One region of the Streptomyces sp. NBC_00038 genome, then DNA from elsewhere that is predicted to be linked to it. Evidence: riboswitches for the same ligand, from Rfam matches in the RefSeq annotation. Region 1 holds a riboswitch; each other region holds the start of a gene.
The links. Region 1 has a riboswitch for thiamine pyrophosphate ahead of thiO (glycine oxidase ThiO). Riboswitches for the same ligand answer to the same signal wherever they lie in the genome.
Positions count from the first base shown of each region.

Region 2: it holds a riboswitch for thiamine pyrophosphate, as region 1 does, so the genes downstream of both, OG219_RS34660 (thiamine ABC transporter substrate binding subunit) here and thiO (glycine oxidase ThiO) in region 1, are expected to answer to the same signal.
Region 3: it holds a riboswitch for thiamine pyrophosphate, as region 1 does, so the genes downstream of both, thiC (phosphomethylpyrimidine synthase ThiC) here and thiO (glycine oxidase ThiO) in region 1, are expected to answer to the same signal.

Region 1 covers NZ_JAPELQ010000001.1:2,912,516-2,916,602, forward strand. Annotated here, with positions in the region: gene thiE (thiamine phosphate synthase) at 1-374, opposite strand, end outside; gene OG219_RS13380 (Rv2175c family DNA-binding protein) at 466-831, opposite strand; gene OG219_RS13385 (NAD(P)/FAD-dependent oxidoreductase) at 943-2,169, opposite strand; TPP riboswitch at 2,353-2,466, shown strand; gene thiO (glycine oxidase ThiO) at 2,464-3,678, shown strand; gene thiS (sulfur carrier protein ThiS) at 3,675-3,887, shown strand; gene OG219_RS13400 (thiazole synthase) at 3,891-4,087, shown strand, end outside.
Region 2 covers NZ_JAPELQ010000001.1:7,645,395-7,649,481, forward strand. Annotated here, with positions in the region: gene OG219_RS34650 (phosphatidate cytidylyltransferase) at 1-314, shown strand, start outside; gene rlmN (23S rRNA (adenine(2503)-C(2))-methyltransferase RlmN) at 395-1,501, shown strand; TPP riboswitch at 1,536-1,654, shown strand; gene OG219_RS34660 (thiamine ABC transporter substrate binding subunit) at 1,729-2,817, shown strand; gene OG219_RS34665 (iron ABC transporter permease) at 2,793-4,087, shown strand, end outside.
Region 3 covers NZ_JAPELQ010000001.1:5,254,455-5,258,541, reverse strand. Annotated here, with positions in the region: gene OG219_RS23695 (YibE/F family protein) at 110-1,603, opposite strand; TPP riboswitch at 1,675-1,831, shown strand; gene thiC (phosphomethylpyrimidine synthase ThiC) at 1,824-3,626, shown strand; gene OG219_RS23685 (VWA domain-containing protein) at 3,735-4,087, shown strand, end outside.

The sequences.
Region 1 (4,087 bases):
GCCTCGGACTCGGCGTGCGTGGAGCGGCCCAGGAGGACCTCGTCGCCGAGGATGGCGCGGGCCGCGGGAACCGGGAGGTCGCCCTGGCCCAGATGGAGCACGTCGGCACCGACCGCGTGGGCGACGTCCGCCCGGTCGTTGACCGCGAGGAGCTTGCCGTGACGTGCGCAGGCGTCCGCGAAGACCTGGAGGTGCTCCAGCTCCTCGGCCGCCTCCATGCCCTTGTCGCGCAGCTGCACGATGTCGACACCGCCCTCCAGCACCACGTCCAGGAAATCGGCGAGGTCGCCCTGGCGCTTGCGGGCGTCCGTGCACAGGTACACGCGGGCGTCGGCGAGCTGGGCTCGTGCGGCTGCGGCGGCATTGTCGGGCATGGGTGCATCCCCCGTTGTCGGTGCGTGGGGACCACGGCGGCCGGGGTGGTCCGTGGCCGCCGTGGTCCGAACGTCGGACGGTTGGTTCAGGTCAGACGGCGAGCGCCTGGGCGCGACGCTTCACCTCCGTGCCGCGATTCTCGCTGAGAGCCTGCGCGGGGGTACCGGGCAGGCTCGGGTCGGGGGTGAAGAGCCACTCGAGCATCTCTTCGTCGGAGAAACCGTCGTCCCGCAGGAGCGTCAGGGTGCCTGTCAGGCCCTTGACCACCTTGTCCCCGTCGATGAAGGCGGCGGGGACGTGCAGCGCGCGGTTCTCACCACGGCGTACGGCGATCACCTGGCCCTCCTTGACCAGCTGCCGGACTCGGGTCACCTCGACACCGAACTGCTCGGCGATGTCGGGGAGGGTGAGCCAGGCGGGGACGAGAGCATCGATCTTTGCGTCAATCTCGGTCACGGGACAAGCCTGCCATCCCGGACTGACACTCGGTACCCGAGTCCCGGCCCGACCGGGCGCAAAGCGCCCAAAACCTGCGAAGACGGCTCCCCGACGGTGGACCCGTTCCGCCTACGCCGTCGCCGTCTTCAGCGGGCGCGCCGGGTCCGACAGCAGCTCCGGGTCCATAAGGGCGCCCGCCTCGATGAGTTTGCGGCCCTGGGCCAGGTCCCTGGGGCGGCCGATCGCCAGGAGGGCGACCAGGCGGCCGTCGTGGAGCCAGCAGACCGTCCAGGCGGCGCCGGACGGGTCGCCGCGCCAGACGGTGGTGTCGGCGGGCGCGTGGTGACCGACGTACTGGACGAAGCGGCCGAACTGCTCGGACCAGAAGTACGGGACGGGGTCGTACGCGACGGGGGACTCGCCGATGATGTTCGCCGCCACCGTGCGCGGGCCCTGGAGGGCGTTGTCCCAGTGGTGGACCAGAAGGCGGTCCTCGTACCTGCCCGAAGGGAAGGAGGCGCAGTCGCCGACCGCGTAGACGTCCGGGGCGGAGGTGCGCAGATGGTCGTCGGCCACGACCTCGCGGTGGGCGCCGAGCTCGATGCCCGAGCCGCTGAGCCAGGCGGTGGCGGGGCGCGCGCCGATGCCGACGACCACGGCATCCGCGGGCACCCGGGAGCCGTCGTCCAGGACCACCGCGCCGGGCTCGACGCGCTCCACGCGCGCGTGGGTACGCAATGAGGCCCCGCTGTCCGCGTACCAGGCGGCCATCGGCGCGGCCACCTCGGCGGGCAGCGCCCCGGCGAGCGGCCGGTCGGCGGCCTCGACGACGGTCACCACGCACCCCGCGTCACGCGCCGCCGTGGCGAACTCGGCACCGATCCAGCCCGCCCCGACCACCACGATGTCGTGCTGCTGGGCGAGAACGGGACGCAGCCGCTCGGCGTCGTCCAGGGTGCGCAGCAGATGGACCCCGGGGACGCCCTCCGCGCCCGGCAGCCGGATCGGTTCCGCGCCGGTCGCGAGGACCAGGACGTCGTACGGCACCGGGCCCGTGGCGGTGTCCAGCTCATGGTCCTGAGGGCGTACGCCGAGCGCTTCGCGTCCGAGCTGCAGTTCGATGCCCAGCGCCTCGAAGTCGATGTCGAAGGCGGAGCCCTCGGCCTTGCCGAGCAGCACGGCCTTGGAGAGCGGCGGCCGGTCGTACGGCTGGTGCGGTTCCGCCCCGATCAGCGTCACGCCGCCGTCGAAGCCCTGTTCTCGCAGGGCGACCGCGGTCTGCACGCCCGCCATGCCCGCGCCCACGACGACGACCTGCCGTACCGTCCGCTCCTGAACCCGCGTCTTCTCGGTCACCTGATCACCATAGACAGCTGACAATTTGTCAGTCAGTGGGCGTGCTCGGTGACCTGTTCCACATCGCCCATCCTGACCTGTGCCTGGTCGGCGACCGGGGACAGGACGAGGCCGTCGAGCGAACGGGCCATGGACGCGGGCTCCCTTACTGAGACATACGGCAGCGGGCTAGGCTGGCCGACGTAAAGCACTCGCGGGAGTCCGGACGCACCGGGCTGAGAGGGAGGCTGGGACGGCCTCCGACCGTACGAACCTGATCCGGGTCATGCCGGCGAAGGGAGGGGCTGGACGCCCATGTCGCGTACACCGTCAGACACATCCCAGACATCAGACGCACGTCTCGCATCGCAGACATCAAGCACTTCAGACGTCCTTGTCATCGGGGGCGGAATCATCGGTCTTGTGACGGCTTGGCGGGCCGCGCAGCGCGGGTTCACGACCGCGCTCGTGGACCCCGAGCCCGGCGGTGGTGCCGCGCAGGTCGCGGCCGGAATGCTCGCCGCCGTCACGGAACTGCACTACGGCGAGCAGACCCTGCTGGGCCTCAACCTCGCCTCCGCACACCGCTACCCGGACTTCGCCGCCGAACTCACCGAGGCGACGGGCCAGGACCTCGGCTACCGCCGGTGCGGCACCCTGGCCGTCGCGCTCGACGCCGACGACCGCGCCCACCTGCGCGAACTGCACGCCCTGCAACGTCGGTCGGGGCTCGACTCGGAGTGGCTCAGCGGGCGTGAGTGCCGCCGCCTCGAACCGATGCTCGCGCCCGGCGTACGCGGCGGGCTGCGGGTCGACGGCGACCACCAGGTCGATCCGCGCCGGCTCGCCAAGGCCCTGGTCACGGCGTGCGAGCGGGCCGGAGTGGTGTTCCGCCGGACGTGGGCCGAGCGCCTGACCGTCGTACGGGACCGGGCGGCCGGAGTCGTCACCGCGGACGGTACGGAGCTGGCGGCGGGGCAGGTGGTCCTCGCCGCGGGGAGTCTCAGCGGGCGCCTCGCGGGCGTTCCCGACGCCGTACTGCCACCCGTGCGCCCCGTGAAGGGCCAGGTGCTGCGGCTGACCGTGCCGAAGCCGTACGCGCCCTTCCTGAGCCGGACCGTGCGTGCCGTCGTCCGCGGCAGCCATGTCTACCTGGTGCCGCGCGAGAACGGCGAGCTCGTCGTGGGCGCGACCAGCGAGGAGCTGGGCTGGGACACGACGGTGACCGCGGGCGGCGTCTACGAGCTGCTGCGCGACGCCCATGAGCTGGTTCCCGGGATCACCGAACTGCCGCTCACCGAGACGCGCGCCGGACTGCGCCCCGCGTCGCCCGACAACGCGCCGCTGCTCGGCCCCACCGAGCTCGACGGGCTCCTGCTGGCGACCGGGCACTACCGCAACGGCGTCCTGCTGACCCCCGTCACCGGTGACGCGATGGCGCATGCCCTGACCACCGGTGAACTCCCGGAAGTGGCACGCCCCTTCACCCCCAAGCGCTTCAGCCCGGCCCTCACGGAGCAGCCCGCATGAACATCCTCGTCAGCGTCTTCGTCAACGGAGAGCGGCGGCGGATCGCCGCGGGCACCGCTCTCGACACGCTCGTCGCGGCGCTCACCCCGGCCCCGTCCGGTGTCGCCGCCGCGCTCAACGAAACCGTCGTCCCGCGCGGGCAGTGGTCGTCCACCTCCCTCTCCGAGGGAGACCGCGTCGAAGTCCTCACCGCCGTCCAAGGAGGCTGACCCATGGCCGACGATCCCTTTGTCCTCGGTGGTACGTCCTTCTCGTCCCGACTGATCATGGGTACGGGGGGTGCGCCCAGCCTCGACGTCCTGGAGCGCTCGCTCGTCGCCTCCGGCACGGAGCTGACGACGGTCGCGATGCGGCGCGTGAACGCTTCCGTGCACGGTTCGGTGCTGTCCGTGCTCGACCGGCTTGGCAT
Region 2 (4,087 bases), 4.7 Mb from region 1:
CGCGCATCAGCCCCGGCAAGACCCGCGAGGGCCTGCTCGGAGCGGTCACCTTCGCGATGGCGGCGGGTGCGCTGTGCATGGAGTTCCTGATCGACGACGGCACCTGGTGGCAGGGCCTGCTCCTCGGCCTCGCGGTCGCGGCCAGCGCCACGCTGGGTGACCTCGGCGAGTCCATGATCAAGCGCGACCTGGGCATCAAGGACATGGGCACGCTGCTGCCGGGCCACGGCGGCATCATGGACCGGCTGGACTCGCTCCTGCCCACGGCTCCGGTGGTGTGGCTGTTGTTGGTGATCTTCGTCGGGTCCGGCTGACCTGCGGTTTTATCGGTTGGGGGCTCGTCGTCCACAGGGCGGCGAGTCCCTCTCCGTATGTCTGCGACACTGGTACAGCCATGCCTAAGCCCGGAGAACTCACATTCGTCGCCCCGCGCGGAGCCAAGAAGCCGCCGCGGCATCTCGCCGATCTCACGCCTGCCGAGCGTAAAGAGGCGGTTGCCGCGATCGGTGAGAAGCCGTTTCGTGCCAAGCAGCTGTCGCAGCACTACTTCGCGCGGTTCGCGCACGACCCCGAGGAGTGGACGGACATCCCGGCCGCCTCGCGCGGGAAGCTTCAGGAGGCGTTGCTTCCTGAGCTGATGACGGTCGTGCGTCATCTGTCGACCGACCAGGAGACCACGCGCAAGACGCTGTGGCGGCTCTTCGACGGCACGCTCGTCGAGTCCGTGCTGATGCGGTACCCGGACCGGGTGACCATGTGCATCAGCTCGCAGGCCGGGTGCGGGATGAACTGCCCGTTCTGTGCGACCGGGCAGGCCGGGCTCGACCGGAATCTCTCCACCGGTGAGATCGTGCACCAGATCGTGGACGGTATGCGGGCGCTCAGGGACGGCGAGATCCCGGGTGGTCCGTCGCGGCTCAGCAACATCGTCTTCATGGGCATGGGTGAGCCGCTCGCCAACTACAAGAGGGTGGTCGGCGCGATCCGCGCGCTGACCGACCCCGAGCCCGACGGGCTCGGCCTCTCGCAGCGTGGCATCACCGTGTCGACCGTCGGGCTTGTCCCGGCGATCAACCGTTTCTCCGACGAGGGCTTCAAGTGCCGCCTCGCCATCTCCCTGCACGCGCCCGACGACGAGCTGCGCGACACCCTCGTACCCGTGAACACACGGTGGCAGGTGCGGGAGGTGCTGGACGCCGGCTGGGAGTACGCGGCGAAGTCGGGGCGCCGGCTGTCCATCGAGTACGCGCTGATCAGGGACATCAACGACCAGGCCTGGCGTGGTGACCGGCTCGGGCGGATGCTCAAGGGCAAGCCCGTGCATGTCAATCTCATCCCGCTGAACCCGACGCCGGGCTCGAAGTGGACCGCCTCGCGGCCCGAGGACGAGAAGGCGTTCGTCGAGGCGATCGCTGCCCACGGGGTGCCGGTCACCGTCCGGGACACCCGCGGTCAGGAGATCGACGGGGCGTGCGGTCAGCTCGCGGCCACCGAGCGGTAACCTGGCTGGGAACAACCGCAGAATCCACATCTTCATATTCCGACAGGGGAGCGCCACAGCGCTGAGAGTGCGGTAGCCGGGTAACCGGTGGGCCGCAGACCCTCAGAACCTTGCCCAGGTCATTCTGGGTAGGAAGTTCGGTCAATACTCAAGCTGTTGCGCCCTGCCCGGGAACTCTCAGGGGTTCCCGGGCAGGGCCGCGTCTCTTCCTGGTCATCCCAGGAGGAATTTCAGTGAGCAAGAAGAAGACGATCACGGCCGTCGTGGTCGGTCTGGGGCTCGTCACGCTCTCCGCGTGCGGCTCGACCGAGTCCGGTTCCGGTAGCGGCGGTGACTCCAAGACCGTGACCGTCGTCAGCCATGACTCCTTCACCTACTCCAAGGACGTGCTGAGCGCCTTCGAGAAGGAGTCCGGGTACACGGTCAAGGTCCTCAAGGACGGCGACGCCGGGCAGGCCGTCAACAAGGCGATCCTCACCAAGGACAATCCGCAGGGCGACGTCTTCTTCGGCGTCGACAACACCCTGCTGTCCCGCGCGCTCGACAACGGGCTGTTCCAGTCGTACGAGGCCAAGGGCTCGGACCTGATCCTCCCGGAGTACCGGGTCGACGAGGACGAGCACCGGGTCACGCCCATCGACACCGGCGACATCTGCGTCAACTACGACAAGGCCTATTTCAGCGAGCACAAGCTGACGCCGCCGCAGTCCTTCGACGATCTCGTCAAGCCCGAGTACAAGAACCTCCTCGTCACCGAGAACGCCTCCACGTCCTCGCCCGGCCTCGGCTTCCTGCTCGGGACCGCTGCCAAGTACGGGGACGACGGCTGGGAGGACTACTGGACGAAGCTCAAGGCCAACGGCGTCAAGGTCGTCGACGGCTGGGAGCAGGCGTACAACGAGGAGTTCTCCGGCTCGGCCGGGGGCAAGAAGGCCAAGGCGGACCGGCCGCTCGTCGTCTCGTACGCCTCCTCGCCGCCCGCCGAGGTCATCTACGCCGACCCGAAGCCGACGACCGCGCCGACCGGCGTCGCGACCGGCACCTGCTTCCGGCAGGTCGAGTACGCGGGGCTGCTGAGCAACGCGAAGAACACCAAGGGCGGCGAGGCGCTCATCGACTTCCTGATCACCAAGAAGTTTCAGGAGGACATGCCGCTGAACATGTTCGTGTACCCGGTGGTCGAGGGGGCCACGGTGCCGGCCGAATTCACCGAGTTCGGTCCGCAGGCCAAGGACCCCGAGACCATGGACCCCGCCAAGATCGCCGCCAACCGTGACCAGTGGGTCAAGTCGTGGACCTCGCTCGTACTGAAGTAGCGCCCCGCGCGCGTAGGAAGTCCCGTCGCGGAGACGCGGCGCGGTTCGGGCTCATGGCCCTGCCCGTCGCGTTCTTCGGCGTCTTCTTCGCCTACCCCGTCGCGGCGATCGTGGCCCGCGGTCTCAAGGTGGACGGGGTCTGGCAGCTCGGCCGGATCTGGGACGTGCTTGCGCAGTCCGACATCCGGCACGTCCTGTGGTTCACCACCTGGCAGGCGCTCGCGTCGACGGCTCTCACGCTGCTGATCGCGCTCCCCGGCGCGTACGTCTTCGCGCGCTTCGATTTCAGGGGCAAGCAGGTCCTGCGCGCGGTGGTGACCGTCCCGTTCGTGCTGCCGACGGTCGTCGTCGGTACGGCGTTCCTGGCGCTGGTCGGCCGGGGCGGGCTCCTGGACGAGCTGTGGGGCGTACGACTGGACACCACCGTCTGGGCGATCCTGCTCGCGCACGTCTTCTTCAACTACGCGGTCGTCGTCCGCACCGTCGGCGGGCTCTGGTCGCAGCTCGACCCGCGTCAGGAGGAGGCCGCGCGGATGCTCGGCGCCTCCCGGTTCGCGGCCTGGCGGAAGGTGACGCTGCCGGCGCTGAGCCCGGCCGTGGCCGCCGCCGCGCTGATGGTCTTCCTCTTCACCTTCACCTCCTTCGGTGTGGTGCAGATCCTCGGCGGCCCCACCTTCTCGACGCTCGAAGTCGAGATCTACCGGCAGACCTCGGAGATCTTCGACCTCTCCACGGCGGCGGTGCTGACGATCATCCAGTTCGTGGCGGTGGGCGCGATCCTCGCCATGCACGCCAGGACCGTACGGCGCCGGGAGACCGCCCTGCGCCTGGTGGCCCCGGAGACGACCGCCCGCCGGCCGCGCGGGGCCGGGCAGTGGGCACTGCTCGCCGGGGTGCTCGCGAGCATCGCCGTGCTGCTCGTGCTGCCGCTCGGCGTGCTGGTCCAACGGTCCCTGGACGCACCCGACTTCGGGTACTACCGAGCGCTCACCTCCGACGACAGCGGCATCTTCCTGGTCGCGCCGATCGAGGCGATCGGCAACTCGCTGCAGTACGCGCTCGCCGCCACCGCCATCGCCGTATTCATCGGCGGTCTGGCGGCCGCCGCGCTCACCCGGCGTGCGGGCCGGCTCGTGCGCGGCTTCGACGCGCTGCTGATGCTGCCGCTGGGGGTGTCGGCGGTGACCGTCGGGTTCGGGTTCCTGATCGCGCTCGACGAACCGCCGCTCGACCTCAGAAGCAGCTGGATCCTGGTGCCGCTGGCGCAGGC
Region 3 (4,087 bases), 2.3 Mb from region 1:
TAACGCTTCCTCAAGTGGTCACGGTCTCGGGCACCTGAGCTCGGCACCAAGGGGCGGCGCCAGGGGACGGGGCAGTGACGGGGTCAAGTGGCCTGAGCGTCGGGCGACTTCAGTGCTTGCGGCGGCGGCCCTTCCCGCCCCGCACCGGCGTCCTGGCCCCCACCGGCTCCGCAGGGGCGGTGGGGGCCTCCGGTCGGCCGGCCGGAGCCCCGGGGCGGTCGGCGGAGACCACCAGGGCAGCCAGCAGCGTGGTGACCGGTACCGCGGCGACCAGGCCGATCGAGCCGACCAGGGTGCGCACGATCTCCTCGGCGACCAGTTCGCTGTTGGCGACCGTGCCCACGCTGCTCTCCGCGATCGAGAAGAGCAACAGCAGAGGCAGCGCCGCGCCCGCGTACGCCAGGACGAGCGTGTTGACGACCGAGGCGATGTGGTCGCGGCCGATGCGGATGCCCGCGCGGTACAGCCCGCGCCAGCCCATCGAAGGGTTCGCCTCGTGCAATTCCCAGACCGCGGAGGTCTGCGTCACCGTCACGTCGTCGAGCACACCGAGCGAACCGATGATGATGCCCGCGAGCAGCAGGCCGCTCATGTCGATGGACGGATACAGACCGTGGATCAGGCCGGTGTTGTCGTCCGTGTTCCCGGTGAGTGACGCCCAGTCGATGAACCCGGAGCCGAGCAGCCCGATCAGCAGCAGAGAGAGCAGTGTGCCGATCACCGCCACCGAGGTCCGGGCCGACAGTCCATGGCACATGTAGAGCGCGATCAGCATGATGGCGCTGGATCCGACGACCGCCACGACCAGCGGGTTCGAACCCTGCAGGATCGCGGGCAGGATGAAGAGCGTCAGGATCATGAAGCTGATGGCCAGCGCGATCAGCGCCATGACGCCGCGCATCCGCCCCACGACCACGACGATCAGGGCGAAGATCCCGGCGAGCACCGTCATCGGGATCCTGCGGTTCACGTCGCTGACCGAGTACTGCAAGTCCTTGGGCGCGGAGGGTTCGTACGCGACCACGACCTTCTGGCCCTCGTGCAACTGGCGTGACTGGTCCGGCTGGACGATCTCGGTGAACGTACGGCCCTTGTCGTTGCCGGTGTCGACCCGGATCGTCGCCTTCTTGCAGTCGCCCGTCGCCTGCTGCTGCGCGGAGGAGCCCTCGGCGGTGGACGTGTCGCCGGTCGGGGTCTCCCCCGAGGCGTTCACGGAGTCGCAGTCCACCTTGTCGACCTTGGTGACCGTGGCCTGCTGGGTCTGCCGGTCGAAACCGACGCCGGTGCGTTCGTGTGCCGGGGCGCCGCCCGGCCAGAGCACGACGAGTCCCACGACGACCGCGGCGGCGAAGGGGATCAGCACCGCGGCGATGACCTTGCGCAGATGCTTGGAGACGGGAGCGGCGGGGCCATGGCTGTGACTGTGCGAGTGGCCGTGGCCGTCGCCCGGTCCCTGCCCGCCACCGGACCCCTGCCCGCCGCCCGGCCTTTGACCGCCGCCGGGGCCTCCGCCACCGCCCGGACCGTGTCCGTGGCCGTCGCCGGGACCATGCCCGTGGGGCGGCTCGGACGGCGGAATCGGGGGCTGCTGCATCGTGGTCACCGACCGATCATCGCAAGAACGGACAGGGCCCACTGTTCAACGCGTCCGATGTGACGCTAGCGTGGAGGCACCTTTGCACACGCGGGAGCTCGGAGCACCGGGCTGAGAGGGCGCTGACCTTCGTCTCAGCGATGTTTCACATGAAACATCGGCAGACGGAAGCCGCTGCGTCGACCGCCGAACCTGTTACCGGGTAATGCCGGCGTAGGGAGTAGGTCTCATGACCAACAAGGACGCACGCACGCCTGCCTCCAGCCAGACGGACGGGGTTTCCGTACCGTCCCAGAACGGCGAGGCCGGGCAGTCCATCGGCTGGCACAAGGCGTATGTCGGGGGTTCGCGCCCCGACCTGCGCGTGCCGGTCCGTCAGGTGCACCTCACCAACGGACAGTCCGTCACGCTGTACGACACCTCCGGCCCGTACACCGATCCGACCGTCGAAACCGATGTACGCCGGGGTCTGGCGCCGCTGCGCGAGAACTGGATCATCGCCCGCGGTGACACAGAGGAGTACGCGGGCCGCCCGCTCCGTCCCGAGGACGACGGGATCAAGCACACCTCACCGCGCGGAGGCCTCCGCAACCTCGACGCGGTCTTCCCGGGGCGGCCGCGCCAGCCGCGCCGGGGCCGCTCAGGACTGGCCGTGACGCAGCTCGCGTACGCCCGTCGCGGGGAGATCACGCCCGAGATGGAGTTCGTGGCGGTCCGCGAGAACGTCGATGCCGAGGTCGTGCGCGAGGAGATCGCCGCCGGTCGCGCGGTGCTGCCCGTGAACGTCAACCACCCGGAGATCGAGCCGATGATCATCGGCAAGCGGTTCCTGGTGAAGGTCAACGCCAACATCGGCAACTCCGCGGTCACCTCCTCGATCGAGGAGGAGGTGGACAAGATGACCTGGGCCACGAAGTGGGGCGCCGACACGGTCATGGACCTGTCCACCGGTCGCAACATCCACACCACCCGCGAGTGGGTGCTGCGCAACTCCCCCGTCCCCATCGGCACGGTTCCGCTCTACCAGGCGTTGGAGAAGGTGGACGGCCGCGCCGAGGAGCTGACCTGGGACATCTACAAGGACACGGTCATCGAGCAGGCCGAGCAGGGCGTGGACTACATGACGGTCCACGCGGGCGTGCGCCTGCCGTTCGTGCCGCTCACCGCGAACCGCAAGACCGGCATCGTGTCGCGCGGCGGCTCGATCATGGCGGCATGGTGCCTGGCGCACCACCAGGAGAGCTTCCTCTACGAGAACTTCGAGGAGCTCTGCGAGATCCTCGCGGCGTACGACGTCACGTACTCGCTCGGCGACGGGCTGCGGCCCGGGTCGATCGCGGACGCCAACGACGCCGCACAGTTCGCGGAGTTGAGGACACTCGGGGAACTCAACACGATCGCGAAGCGTTTCAATGTTCAGACCATGATCGAAGGCCCGGGACATGTCCCGATGCACAAGATCAAGGAGAACATCGACCTTCAGCAGGAGATCTGTGATGAAGCTCCGTTCTATACGCTCGGCCCGCTGACGACGGACGTCGCGCCTGCGTACGACCACATCACCTCCGGTATCGGTGCCGCGATGATCGCCTGGTGGGGCACGGCCATGCTCTGCTACGTCACGCCCAAGGAGCACTTGGGCCTGCCCAACCGTGACGACGTCAAGACCGGCGTCATCACCTACAAGATCGCCGCCCACGCAGCCGACCTCGCCAAGGGACACCCAGGCGCGCAGGTCTGGGACGACGCGCTGTCCGACGCCCGCTTCGAGTTCCGGTGGGAGGACCAGTTCAACCTGGCCCTCGACCCGGACACGGCACGGGAGTTCCACGACGAGACACTGCCGGCCGAACCGGCCAAGACGGCCCACTTCTGCTCCATGTGCGGGCCGAAGTTCTGCTCCATGAAGATCTCGCATGACATCCGACGCGAGCACGGAGGCACGCAGACGGAGATCGAGGAGGGTATGGCTCAGAAGTCCAAGGAGTTCGCCGCCGCCGGTAATCGGGTCTATCTGCCGTTGGCGGACTGAGGTCGCGGGTACGAGGGGCGTGGTGACCGGGGTCGTCCGATGCGCGGAGTTGTGCGCGTATGTGTATCGGACGGCTCCGGGGGCGGGTTCTCTCGGCAGACTGGGCGTATGACATCCACATCCATGAGCAAGGGTGCCAATCTTCCCGTCGATGCCGGGGCCGTACACGTGGTGCTCGGCTGGTCCGGAGGGTCCGGTGCGCCGGACGCCGATGCCTCCGCGCTGCTGCTCGGTGCGGGTGGACGGGTGCGGGACGACGGGGACTTCGTCTTCTACAACCAGCCGCAGCACGCCTCCCGGGCCGTACGTCATCTCGGGAAGCGGCAGGACGCCGGTGCCACGACGGACACGGTCGAGGTGGACCTGCGTGCCTTGGAGCCGGACATCGAGCGGGTCGTCCTGTGCGCCTCGGCCGACGGGGGCACCTTCGGTGAGTTGTCCGGGCTGACGCTGAGGCTGCT